Regions from separate parts of the Streptosporangium sp. G12 genome, predicted to be linked through region 1. Evidence: riboswitches for the same ligand, from Rfam matches in the RefSeq annotation. Region 1 holds a riboswitch; each other region holds the start of a gene.
The links. A riboswitch is a leader RNA that binds a small molecule or an ion and turns the genes downstream of it on or off. The one in region 1 is predicted to bind cyclic di-AMP.
Positions count from the first base shown of each region.

Region 2: linked by a shared signal. The riboswitch ahead of ACVCAG_RS28480 (CHAP domain-containing protein) and the one ahead of ACVCAG_RS04055 (C40 family peptidase) in region 1 are both predicted to bind cyclic di-AMP.
Region 3: linked by a shared signal. The riboswitch ahead of ACVCAG_RS20690 (hypothetical protein) and the one ahead of ACVCAG_RS04055 (C40 family peptidase) in region 1 are both predicted to bind cyclic di-AMP.
Region 4: linked by a shared signal. The riboswitch ahead of ACVCAG_RS25410 (NlpC/P60 family protein) and the one ahead of ACVCAG_RS04055 (C40 family peptidase) in region 1 are both predicted to bind cyclic di-AMP.

Region 1 is NZ_JBRIQO010000002.1:200,377-203,575, forward strand. It holds gene serA (phosphoglycerate dehydrogenase) at 1-264, shown strand, start outside; gene ACVCAG_RS04055 (C40 family peptidase) at 764-1,312, opposite strand; cyclic di-AMP (ydaO/yuaA leader) riboswitch at 1,360-1,592, opposite strand; gene ACVCAG_RS04060 (3-isopropylmalate dehydrogenase) at 1,733-2,779, shown strand; gene ACVCAG_RS04065 (branched-chain amino acid aminotransferase) at 2,953-3,199, shown strand, end outside.
Region 2 is NZ_JBRIQO010000020.1:61,745-64,943, forward strand. It holds gene ACVCAG_RS28470 (oxidoreductase) at 1-27, shown strand, start outside; gene ACVCAG_RS28475 (TetR/AcrR family transcriptional regulator C-terminal ligand-binding domain-containing protein) at 43-621, shown strand; cyclic di-AMP (ydaO/yuaA leader) riboswitch at 1,331-1,469, shown strand; gene ACVCAG_RS28480 (CHAP domain-containing protein) at 1,488-2,183, shown strand; gene ACVCAG_RS28485 (extracellular solute-binding protein) at 2,616-3,199, shown strand, end outside.
Region 3 is NZ_JBRIQO010000013.1:85,517-88,715, forward strand. It holds gene ACVCAG_RS20680 (roadblock/LC7 domain-containing protein) at 1-255, shown strand, start outside; gene ACVCAG_RS20685 (hypothetical protein) at 268-639, shown strand; gene ACVCAG_RS20690 (hypothetical protein) at 777-1,604, opposite strand; cyclic di-AMP (ydaO/yuaA leader) riboswitch at 1,872-2,022, opposite strand; gene ACVCAG_RS20695 (DUF4253 domain-containing protein) at 2,388-3,199, opposite strand, start outside.
Region 4 is NZ_JBRIQO010000017.1:82,648-85,846, reverse strand. It holds gene ACVCAG_RS25415 (LuxR C-terminal-related transcriptional regulator) at 195-395, shown strand; gene ACVCAG_RS25410 (NlpC/P60 family protein) at 514-1,563, opposite strand; cyclic di-AMP (ydaO/yuaA leader) riboswitch at 1,569-1,713, opposite strand; gene ACVCAG_RS25405 (amino-acid N-acetyltransferase) at 2,077-2,721, shown strand; gene ACVCAG_RS25400 (RDD family protein) at 2,950-3,199, shown strand, end outside.

The sequences.
Region 1 (3,199 bases):
AACGGCTACCAGATGGAGATCGAGCCGACCGACCACCTGTCGTTCTTCACCTACACCGACCGCCCCGGCATCGTCGGCGTGGTCGGCCGCATTCTCGGCGACCACTCGATCAACATCGCCTCGATGCAGGTGGCCCGTGACGCCAAGGGCGGCAAGGCGCTCATCGCGCTCACCGTCGACACCGCCATCCCGGCCGAGGTGATCGACCAGATCGGTTCGGAGATCGGCGCCGACAGCGGTCGCTCGGTCGACCTGGCCGACTAGCCGTACCGCCGACGTGGCCGCCGCCCCGGGGACCGGGGCGGCGGCCACGTCTCGTCTCAGCATGTGAGAAGTGCGTACGCCGGGCGAGACGGTTTTCCCGCGGACGGGTAACCTGGAGTCAAATGCGCCAGGTTCTCGTAATTCCTACCTGCCGCGGCGAGGCCTGACAGGGGCAGGCCGGCGACTCGCCGCGGTGTCGTGGCGCATGCCGGCCCCAAGCCCCCGCCGCCGGTCCGTGATCCGGACCCGCGACATCAGGCCTGGTCGGAGTCCCGACCGGAGTCTCGACCACCTTCCTTGCCGGCATGCGACCGAGACGAGATTCGCCATGTACGACATGTATCCCTGGAACCGTCCCGAGGAGACCGAGGACGAGGCCATCGACGCGCTCCAGACCGCTCTGGACCGCAGGGACAACGGCGGTGCTCCCACCCGCTGAACCCGTTCTCTCCACCGCCGGGGTCTCCACGGCCTCCCAGCGGTGATCCGCCGGCGTGTCTCATCCGTCGGTCACGGCTTCGGTCGCGAGCTCGACCCGCTTGGCCAGCTGAACCCCCTGCGGGTCGGGACGCACCGCGCCGACGAAGGATTCGCGACGCCAGGAGTCGAGTTTCTCCTCCTTGACCACGTCGCCGGTCCGCGGGGCGTGAACCATGTAGCCGGGCTTTGTGATCATGCCGACGTGGCCGAGGCCACTGAAGAAGGCCAGGTCACCGGGCTTGAGATTCTCCCAGGTGATCTTTTTGGAGAAGGCGGCGTACTGGTCGTTGGTGACGCGGGGGAGCTTGATCCCGGCTGCGCCGTAGGCGCGGAGCACCAGGCCGGAGCAGTCGAAGCCGCCGTTGCCGGTGCCGCCCCAGACGTAGGGCGTTCCGCGCTTGGACATGGCCCACTTCACGGCTTTCTGCCAGGCGGGCTTGACGGCCGTGGCCTTCAGCGCGTCCTTCAGCGCGGGGGTGTTGAGCGCGGCGGGCCCGGGGGCGGGGGGCGGTGATGCGGCCAGGGCGGCGGTCGAGGTCGCGCACACCGCGGCGCCGGCGACGATCATGGAGGCGGAGATGGACAGGACACGGGGGAGAACTGTGCCGGACAGGGTGATTCCTTCCATAAGGCCGGCCGGGTGAGCTGTCGGGCTCGGGCGTGGAGGCCGCCCTACGGCGCGAGAACGCGCTGATTCGCCCCAAGGAATCCACCTGATGACGGCCGGGAACGCGCTCCGGGGGAGGAGCGGGGTGCCCGGGGTCCGGTAGATCCCGTAAAGAGTGGTTCCCCGGCTCCGTGCGGGCCCGGTAAGGGGATGGCCCGTACGGATTAGGCATTGACGTGAATGGGAGGACCATAACGAAACCTCTCGAAACGGTCAATACCAAGCAAAGATGGACAAAACGATCAGAGGCCTCGTCGGGCGGATGTGTCCGGAGGATGAGACCGGTGTTCGATCACCGAGACGGACCGGTAAGGTGCCTGCATGGATTCGCGTAACATTCGCCTGGCGGTCATCCCCGGGGACGGAATCGGAGTCGAGGTCGTCACCGAGGGGCTGAAGGTCCTCGAAGCGGTCGGCACGAAGGTGGAGACCACCACCTACGACCTCGGTGCCAAGCGCTACCACGAGACCGGCGAGACCCTGCCCGATCCGGTCCTCGACGAACTGCGCGGATACGACGCGATCCTGCTCGGCGCGGTCGGCGACCCCAGCGTGCCCCCGGGCGTCCTGGAGCGCGACCTGCTGCTCAAGCTCCGCTTCCAGCTCGACCACTACGTGAACCTCCGCCCGGTCAAGCTCTTCCCCGGCGTCGAGACGCCGCTGGGCAAGGCCCGTCCCGAGGACATCGACATGGTCGTCGTCCGCGAGGGCACCGAGGGCCCGTACGCCGGTGCGGGCGGCGTCATGCGCCGGGGCACGCCGCACGAGATCGCCACCCAGGAGTCGCTGAACACCGCCCACGGCGTCGAGCGCGTCGTGCGCTACGCCTTCGACAAGGCGCTGGGCCGCCCCCGCAGGAAGCTGACGCTGGTCCACAAGACCAACGTGCTCACCTACGCCGGCGACCTCTGGGCCCGCACCTTCGACCGTGTCGGCCTGGAGTATCCCGACGTCCAGACCGACTACTGTCACGTCGACGCGGCCTCGATGTTCTTCGTCAGCCAGCCGGAGCGCTTCGACGTGATCGTCACCGACAACCTCTTCGGCGACATCCTCACCGACATCGGCGCGGCGATCGCCGGTGGCATCGGCCTGGCGGCCAGCGGCAACGTCAACCCCGACCGCACCGCGCCGAGCATGTTCGAGCCGGTCCACGGCAGCGCCCCCGACATCGCGGGCCAGGGCAAGGCCGACCCGACCGCCACGATCCTGTCGGTCGCCATGCTCCTCGACCACCTGGGCATGGCCGCCGAGGCCGCCAGGGTCGAGCGGGCCGTCGCCGACGACCTGGCCGAGCGGCCGGCCGGCCGGGCCGGCCGGACCACCCACGAGATCGGCGACGACATCACCGCCCGAGTAGCCGGCTGAGGAAGCCGCCCTCCTCGACCCCGACGCGCCTGGCGGCTCACCCGAGCCGCCAGGTGCGTTTTTGTTTCTCCAGCACTGCCGGTTTTCGGCATAGATGGAGTAGTTTCCCGTTACCCGGTCCGACGCAGAATGGACCCAAGGGTAAGCCAGACACCAAGAGAAGGATCCGTGCGATGACCACCGCTCAGAAGCTCAGCTTCGACGTGCAGCTCTCCGACCACGCTCGCACCGCGGCAGAGCGCGAGCAGGTACTGGCGAGCCCGGGGTTCGGTCAGGTCTTCACCGACCACATGATCTCGATCGACTACACCGAGGGACGGGGCTGGCACGACGCCAGGCTCATGCCGTACGGCCCGCTCACCCTCGACCCCGCGACGTCGGTCTTCCACTACGCGCAGGAGCTTTTCGAGGGGCTCAAGG
Region 2 (3,199 bases), on a different contig from region 1:
TTCTGGGAGATCAGGCAGCACTCGTGAACCATCGGAGGCACCTTGCGTCTCGATCCCGCGCGGGAACGGGCGATCCTCGACGCGACTCTGGACCTGCTGTCCGAGGTCGGATACGACCGGATGTCCGTCGACCAGATCGCCAGGCGGGCCAGCGCCAGCAAGGCCACGATCTACCGTCGCTGGCAGGACAAGGAGGCGCTGGTCGTGGACCTGATCTGCAACCACCTTGAGATCGAGGTCGCGCCGCCGCCCGACACCGGGACGATGCGCGGGGATCTGATCGAGGTCGTGGACGGGTTCTGCCGGATCCTGGAGCGGAAGCACGCGATGATCTTCGGCTTGTTCCCCGCGCTCCTCACCTCCCCCGACCTGGCCGCCGCCCTGCGCGACAACGTGCCCCGTGCCGACATCACGGGCACCACCCCGCTGCTCGACCGCGCCAGGGAGCGCGGCGAGCTCCCGGGGCCGGTGGACGCGGTCGAGCTCAGGAAGGTCACCGAGGCGCTGGTGTGGTACCGGCTGTTCTTCACCGGAAAGCCGCTGGACCGGGAGTTCGTCGAGGAGACGGTCGACCGCTTCCTGCTTCCGCTGTTTCGCGCGTGGTCCGGCTCGGCGACCTGACCCCGGCGGGCGGCCCGCACCTCCCGGGAACGCGCTCCCCCGTCCCGCACGCCTTTACCTCCGCGGACGGCGAGGCCTCCTGGAAAGCGTGTTCCTTTACCTCTTATCTTTACCTTCGCGGGCGTCGGGCCCCTCCGAGCGCACGTTTCTTTACCCTTCGGGCGGCCAGGCCCGCCGACGGCCGGATCGCACCCATGCCCCATCGCTCTGAGCTGCGGAAACCTCGTCAGGCGCGGGTCGCGGACCTCCGGCTCCCGCGCGCCCTCTCCTGACCTTCCATGGGAGAACCCCTACCATCCGAATACTTTTTACTATCGAATGCCTGTTCGGAAACATAAGGACACGCCACCTTGGACCAGGGGGTTCGCCCGCACGTCATAGCACCCCCCGGCCGACGGCTCGCAGGCGGGTCCGGAAAACCGGGATCGCCGTGGGGGCAGGGGATCCCGGCCTCGGCGGGGCGTTCCCCCGGCCGCCGGAAGGAGACGCGGCCGGCGCGGCCTCACCCCGCTCCCGGGCCGGGCGGCACCCCGCAACACCGATCCGATTCGGACGTATTCCCAAGTCAGGGCAATATGTCCTACTTGTAATCGTCTGTCCGTCTGGCGTACCTTCGTCCTATTCATGGCGATTGCCTAGATCTATCCAGGTCTATGCATTGCCGTCACATTGCCCGACCGTGTCCCACCTGACGGAGACCTTCCGCCGGTGAGCACGGCCGCCGAATCCGCGAGGTCTGCGGAACCGGGGAACCACGTTCCTGGGGTGAATCAGCGCACCTGTGCGCCGTAGGGCACTTCCCAGCCCGAACCCGTCAGCTAACCCGGTAGGCGGAATGGAAGCGAAGCAAGGAGTCGAACCCCCGTATGGCTAAGCATCGCCTCATCTCCACCCCCCGCGCGGCATGCGCCGTCCTGGGCGCCTGTATCGCCCTGACGACCGGCACCACCGGCGTCGCCCTGGCCGACGGCCACGGCGTCGTGAACGCTCCGCCCGTCGACACCAAGGCGCAGACGTCCAAGGCCGCCAAAACCCCGCTCCAGACCGTGGCCGAGAGGCTTCCCAAGGTCTCCGCGGCGAAGGTCCTGGACATCGCCTCCAAGCAGATCGGCATCCGCGAGAACGCCGAGGGCGGCGGGACCAAGTTCCACTCCTGGTACATGTCGAGCCCTCGCGCCAAGGAGACCCTCGCCCGCGACGGCGGCAACACCGTGTACGACTACGCCAACGCCCCCTGGTGCGCGATGTTCGTCTCCTGGGTCGGCGAGATGGCCGGCATCCGCCCCACGATGGGCTGGGACGCCTACACCGTAGCCCACGCCAAGTGGTTCAAGGACAACGGGCACTGGGGCACCATCCCCACCCCCGGCGCCGTCGTCTACTTCGACTGGGCCGGCGGCAAGAGCATCGACGGCATCGACCACGTCGGCTTCGTGAAGAAGGACAACGGGGACGGCACGATCACCACGATCGAGGGCAACACCGGCAACGGCGACGTCGAACAGCGCGTCCGGCCCGTCTCCCAGATCGTCGGCTACGGATACCCCGTCTACTCCGACTGACCCCGCGCCCGCCGCCCGCGCCCGCCTCCCCCGGCGGCGCGGGCGTCCCGGCCCCCCGCCGGTGAACGGCCGCCCGGTCCACCCGCTCCCGGGGGCGGCGCTCGTTCGAGCGCCGCCCCCGGGAGCGTTACGCGTCCCCCACCCCGCACGGACACGAAATGCCCCGACTGTATGCCCGTGAGATGGGAGCGCTCCCAATCACCCTGATGAGGTGTTTGTGCATATTCGATGCCGATAGTCCTGCCTAAAACGACCGGATGTAACGGTTGAGTTTCGGCATATTGACGTCTCGGTTGCCTATCGTCCACTCTTCGTGGGAGCGCTCCCAAAGCACATTGAGGAACGACCTCGTCGCGAGGACCGCGTTTGTCGGGGACCGGCCCGCGATGTCGCCTCCCAATGATTCGGGCGACCACCTGAGAGGGGTCCGTAATGTTGAACAACAAGCGGCACGGCAAGCTGGCCGCCGTCGCGGTCATGGCGGCCACCGCCCTGGCCATCACTTCGTGCAGTTCCAGCGAGCCGTCCGCGCCCGCCGCGGGCACCGGTTCCGCCGCCGCTCCGGCCGAGCCGGTGACCATCACCGTGCACACCTTCGGCGGCGGCGAGAACTTCGGCTACGACAAGGCCGTGGAGACGTGGAACGCGGCGCACCCGAACATCCAGGTCAAGTACCAGAACCTGACCGACCGGTTCGAGGACGTCTACCTCCCGCAGCTGCTCCAGCGCCTGCAGGCGGGCAGCGGCGCCGCCGACATCATCGCCCTGGACGAGGGCGCGATGGGTCTCATGAAGGCCCGCCCGCAGTTCTTCACCGACCTGGCCGAGTACGGGCTGGACAGCCGCAAGGCCGACTTCCCCGCAGCGAAGTGGGACAACGGCATCAACGCCGACAACAAGCTCTTCGCCCTGGGCACGGACATCGGCGGCATGACCATGTGCTACCGCAAGGACCTGTTCGAGAAGGCGGGCCTGCCCACCGACCGCGAGGAGGTCGGCAAGCTCTGGCCGGACTG
Region 3 (3,199 bases), on a different contig from region 1:
GAGCAGACCGGGGCGCTCTCCTCCGCGGTGCTGGCCCTCAGCCGCCGGATGACGAGCATGGCCGGCAAGGGCACCTTCGAGGAGACGTTGATCTCCGGCACCAACGGCTACGCGGCGTTCTACGCCGCCGGACCCAAGATCGTCCTCACAGTCCTGGCGCGCCCGGGGACCAACCTCGGGCTGCTCCGGCTGGAGGGCCGCAAGACGGCGGCCAGACTGGCCGCCGCCGGTTCGCGCACATCGATACCCCAGTGATCGGAGACAGCAATGGGCAACATGGACATCTCGCTCAAGGAGATGATGGCGATCGACGGTGCCGTCGGCGCGGTCGTCGTCGACTACAACAGCGGGATGGCGCTGGGCGCGCTCGGCGGGTCCAAGGACCTCGACCTCCAGATCGCGGCCGCGGGTAACACCGAGGTCGTCAAGGCCAAGATGCGGACCATGGAGTCGCTCGGCCTCAAGGACGGCATCGAGGACATCCTCATCACGCTCGGCACGCAGTACCACGTGATCCGCCCGATCGCCGGCCGGAGCGGCAAAGGGCTGTTCCTCTACCTGGCTCTCGACCGGAACCGGGCCAACCTCGCGCTCGCGCGGCACACCCTGCGCGGCATCGAGGAGAAGCTCGAAGTCTGATCCTCCGGTGCGGTCCGCGCCCCGGGAGGCACGGACCGCACCGGAGTCCTCTCAGCGTCCTCCCGGAGTCCTCCCGGAGCCCTCCCGGAGCCCTTTCGGAGCGTTCCCGGAGGACTCCGGAGGGCGGCGGCTCCGGCTCAGCCCTTCCCCGCGCCGATCTCGGCGGCGCGGGCACCGGCGACGGCCACGCCGGCCGGGGCGTGCCAGGAGGCGGACTCGACCATGACCTTGGGCTTGCCGGTCCACGGCCGCACCGCGGCGCTCACCGGCTGGGTCTGCACGCCTATCCCCAGTTCCTGGGCCTTGGCGAAGACGACCGTCGGAGGCTTGGCCGGGCTGGTGTCCCTGCGGCTCCAGGCACCGGTGGAGAACGCGACGGGGTGGTTCTTTATCCCCGTACCGTCACCCCACTTGGTGACCACGTACTTGATGTCGATGTGGCCCATCCCGCCGTTGCCGTCCACGCCGAGCGTGCTGGCGTTGAACGTTCCACCGGTCAGGTCGGCGAAGGTCTTGGCGTCGATGTCGATCATGATGCCCTGGTTCGAGGGGGAACCGGGGCCGCGGTCGCCGACGAAGAACTTGGCCTTCTTGCCCTTGTAGATGAGGTAACCCTCGGTGAGCAGGGGCCAGCTCGGGCTGGCGATCATGCCCTTCTGCATCGGCCGGCCGCTGGCGGGCAGACCGGTGTCACCGGCCCGGCCGGAGGAGTCGTCCCAGAAGTAGGAGGCCGTGGTCGCGCCCTGGAGGAGGACGGACTCGGCGCTGGCCTTCGCCACCCCGACCTCGGGGTCGGCGGTGGCGGCGAAACAGGTGGATGCGGGCAGCGCCACCGCGACACCGGTGGCGGCGAGGACGCTCGCGCCGACCAGAGCGGCGGCGGCGAGGCGGCTTCCGCGGGGCTTGTTCTTCTGCCAGGTGAACTTGCTCAGGCCGTTCTTGTGCAAACCAAGGAAGGGGCGCATGGAGAAAAGGCTCTTTCGCGAGGGAACGGGGCAGCCACGTGCGACACACCGAAGGGGTGCACTGGCGGGGACGCGCTCGTCGGAAAAGGGGGCGTAGCCGGAATCTCAGGCAATCGCTACGCGGAGCACGATCTGGAAGGTGCCGCGATCAGGCGCGGCGAGAAGGTCCGGGGGGAACGGGGGATGTCGGCGGAAGGGGGGAAAAGTTCAGGTGGTCGGCACGGACAAGGGCTGCACCGACGTGGTAACGCGGTGATCCATGAGGGGATCTCCTCTCCATCTCGTCTACCGGGTTAGCTGACGGGTTCGGGCGGTGGAGTTGCCCTACCGCCGCGTGGTCGCGGCGGATTCACCCCGGAAAAGTGGTTCCCCGGCTCCGGGGCCCCTGCGGGCCCTCGGGATTCGACGTCGGCCGGCCGCTCCCTCTTGTGAAGGGCAGGTCGCCTACCGATGACTGTGGACACTACCCACCAAAACCGGACAAAGCAAAGCAAACACCATGAAAACCCCAGAAGATCTACCTACAAGCTTCAAGGAAGCCTCATCGATCGCCCCGTCAGGCCAACACCCGTCCTACCAGCACGGATGTCTCCCCCATCTCGGTGTCCAGCCCCGAAACCCCGTCCCGGGCCCCGTTCCAGGGCCCCGCGCCCGGAGATCCACGCGGCGGAACGCCGCCTCGCGAGCCCTCCCCAGGCCGGCCGATCCCTTTCCGTAAAGGTTCACTCAAGGGGAGCCCGCCCCGCGGGTCGTCCCCGGCCGACCGGTCCCGCCCGGCCCCGCTCAGTCCCACCAGAACGACCAGGCGTTCCTGCCCTTGATCTGCTCGGCGTAGTCGATGAGGTTCCCCGCCCCCTGGATGATGCTGTCGGGACAGAACGTCCAGTGCTCCGCGGCGACGTGCAGGGCGTGCTCGGAGGTGGTCGGGGGCGCGGCGACGCTGAGGTCGAGGGTGTTGAAACCCATGCCGACCACCCGCACCCCGAACCTGTCCTCCCAGCTGCGCACGACGGCCGCGAGCGGGACCATCCACTCGTTGTGGTTGAGGGCGCCCTGCCAGCCCATGACGGCGAGGGCGTCGGCCCCGCGCTCGACCGCGACGAGCCCGAGCGGGGTCCTGCGCTCGGCCACCAGCCCGGCGTACCAGTCGGCGACCACGCCGGGGTCTGCGGCGAGCCTGCCCGGGGGGGCCGGGCCGGGGCACTCGGGTCCGAAGGGCTCGAGCAGTTCGAGCTGGTCGAGGTTGGCCTTGGCGATCCAGTCGGACCACACCTCGGCCATGAACGCGGCGGCGTGGTAGTTGTCGATCTGACCGGCCGTGTCCGGGGCGATCTGGCCGGCCGACCAGGGCTGGACGGAGTCCTCCAGCAGCACCGGCCACAGGCCCGACCGCTCGTGCTGGGCCCTCAGCCGCGCCCAGTACTCGCCGGAGACCGCCACCTCGCTGAGCCAGAACGCCGGACGGCGACGGACGGCGAGCTGGGCGTAACCGGGGTCGGGCCACACCACGTCCCCCGGCGGCAGCTCCACCGAGAGCCTCCTGCCCCTGCCCCCGCCGGTCCCGTCGCCGCCCTCGCTCCCGTCGGCTCCGTCGG
Region 4 (3,199 bases), on a different contig from region 1:
CGTAGCGCCTGCTATGTCAATACTGGACGCACGCTATGAAGAGTGGAACTTGACGACCTTTGAACAAGGCGTTTACCGTTCCTGGCGGACGGTATTCATTTCCGGCGTCTCGCACCCGGTTTCCAGAGTGGGGGGAGTGACTCTTGATGGCATATCCAGAAGTGGATTCACGCCATGGCGACAGCCCCCTGGGCATGAGCGATATCGGTCTCAGCGACGACGACCTCGTGCTGCTGGCCGAGCTCGCCAAGGGTGTCACGGTCGATCGGGTGGGGCGTCGCCTCGACATCAGCGGCCGGACGGTCAGGCGCAGGCTCAGGGGCATCTGCGACCGCATCGGCGTCGCCACGGCGATCGAGGCCGTGGCCTGGGCGGCCCGCCGCCGCCTGATCTGACGCACCGCCGCGTGTCCGGCAGGTCGGGCCGGACACGCGTGCGGCCCGGAACCGGCTCGGCCTGTGCGCGGCCCCGGACCCGGTTCGGCCGTGCGCGGCCCCGGTCGTCGACGCCCGTTCAGGCGGCGATGCGGACGCCTCCGACGAAGGGCCGGTTGTCGATCGTGGTGATGTGGACGACGTCACCCGTCTGGGGGGCGTGGACCATCAGGCCCGCGCCGATGTAGATCCCGACGTGGTGCAGGTCGCTGTAGAAGAAGACCAGGTCGCCGGGGCGCAGCTCTTTCCTGGAGACGTGGGTGCCCGCGGTCCACTGGTCGCCGGTGTAGTGCGGCAGGCTGATGCCGACCTTCTGGTAGGCCCACATGACCAGGCCGGAGCAGTCGAAGGAGTTGGGTCCCTCGGCGCCCCAGACGTACGGCTTCAGCTGCTGGGTGAGCGCCCAGCGAGTGGCCTCCGCGGCCTTGCCGCTGCCGACGATGGGCACGTTCGTCTTCACCCGGGCGCCCCTGTTGCTGACGGCCCTGGTGCGCACCTCGCTGAACAGGTCGCTCTCGACCCGGTCGACCAACCGTTCGATCTTGGTCCGGTTGCCGTCGATCTCCGCCAGAAGTTTCTTGACCTCCGCCGTCCTGGCCTTGGCGCTGGCCTGGGCCCGCTCGGCGGCCTCGATCGCCCGGCTCACCTGGGCGACCTCCTCGCTCTGCTGCTGCTGGAGCGCGTAGTTGGTGGTGGCCTGGTCGAGGAAGGTGTCGGGGTCGGTGGCCTGCGTGAAGGCGAGCCCGGAGTTCAGGCCGCCCGACATGTAGGTGCTCTGTGCCAGCAGGGTGGCCTTGGTGCGACGGGCCGCCAGCTCGGACTCGCTCGACGCGAGGGTCTTCCTGGCGCTCTCGGCGGCCCGCTGGGCCTGCTTGAGCTTGACCCGCTCGCCGTTGTAGCGCTCCGCGAGGACGCCGATCTCCTGGTGCAGCTTCTCGGCCTGCTTGGCCAGCTGCTGGAGGCTGGGCTCGGGGTCCGCGGTGGCCGCCACCAGCGGGGTGCCGAGGGTCAGGGTGGCGAATGCCAGGCCGACGACCGCCATGCGACGGCGCAGCCCTCGCGGCGCGCGTTCTCCGCAGCGGGTCTCGTGGCCCGTGTGCTTTCCTCCGCGGTCGCGCGTGCGCTTCACCAACGGGCTCCTCTCTCGGCCGCCTACCGGGTTAGCTGACGGGTTCGGGCCGGAGGCAGCCCTACCGGGTGCGCCGGTGGCACTCGGATTCACCCCGGAGGACGTGGTGGGTCCCCGGTTCCCCTGTGAGGGATTCGGCGGGTCAGGCTTTTTACGTCTCTGACATCGAGCACGGAGATTAGTGCACCTGTGGTTCCTGCTCAACCAGAACTGCGAATTCAGTAGAGGTTTCGCAACTGAGGTGTCACGAAAAGATCACACCTCGAAATGATCAACATGGCCATTACGCTGCCTTTGCCTCCCGTGCGGCGGGTGTGGCGGAGGTCTTCCCAGGTCCGGGACCGTGCCAAAGGTGAGCTGTGGCACACGAGAGGTGCCGAACACCGAGAGTGGTAAAGCGATCGCCAAGGGTCATGTGCGGCCTGCGAGCTGAGAGTTAAGGATGAGCCGTAATTGAAGACACGTGAGGACGTACGCTGAACGGTCATGGAGCAGCTTGCTGAGCATTCTCCCGTGCCGGCCGTTCGCGCCTCCGGCGACGGGGAGCGGCGCGCCGAATCCGCGGGGGCGGAGCGGGGTTCGCCCGGGCCGGGGACGGGCCCCGAGGTACCCGAGGTCCCCGAGGTCGCGGTCCGCCGCGCCCGCACCCCGGACGTGCGGGCCATCAGGCGGCTCGTCGACACCTACGGCGGTGTCGGCCCGCGCCTGCTGGAGAAGGCCACCGTCACCCTGTACGAGGACGTCCAGGAGTTCTGGGTCGCCACCGACGGGGAGGGGGAGGTGATCGGCTGCGGGGCCCTCCACGTCCTCTGGGAGGATCTGGCCGAGATCCGCACCGTCGCCGTCGATCCGACCCGCAGGGGGATGGGAATCGGCCACCGGATCGTCTCCGCGCTCATTCGCACGGCCGCCGAGCTGGGCCTGCGCAGGGTCTTCTGCCTGACCTTCGAGGTCGACTTCTTCGCCCGGCACGGATTCCGGGAAATCCAGGGCACGCCCGTCGCCCCGGAGGTCTACGCCGAACTTCTCGCCTCCTATGACGAGGGTGTGGCGGAGTTCCTCGATCTGGAACACGTCAAGCCCAACACCTTGGGAAACACCCGGATGCTGTTGCACCTGACACGTGAGCCCGACTCTGGTGACTTTGGAGCTGACTGATCGGAAAGGTGACTGTTGATACCTATGTCGATACCTTGTGCAGCAGCATGCATGTGCGTCTGACATTTGCCACATGCGCAGTCTAAGTGAGGTGACGCGGTGAGCACCGGACAGCCGCCGTATCCACAGGATGATCCCGACCGCGATCGCACACCGTCGGGACAGCCGGATTACGGACAGCACAACGCGGGGCGGGTTCCTGGCGAACTCGACCCCGACGTGACAGTCGTGGGGTATCGGTCGGAGGCCTCACAGCCGAACACCGGCCCAGGGCAGAGCCAGCCCGGATACGGCCAGCAGGGCTACGGGCAGCAGGGGTACGGCCAGCAGCAGGGCTACGGCCAGCAGCCCGACTACGGGCAGCAGGGCTACGGCCAGCAGCAGGGGTACGGCCAGCAGGGCGGGACCGGTGCGTACGGGCAGCAGCCCGCGTACGGGCAGCAGCAGCCCCAGCCCGGTTACGGCCAGCAGCCCGACT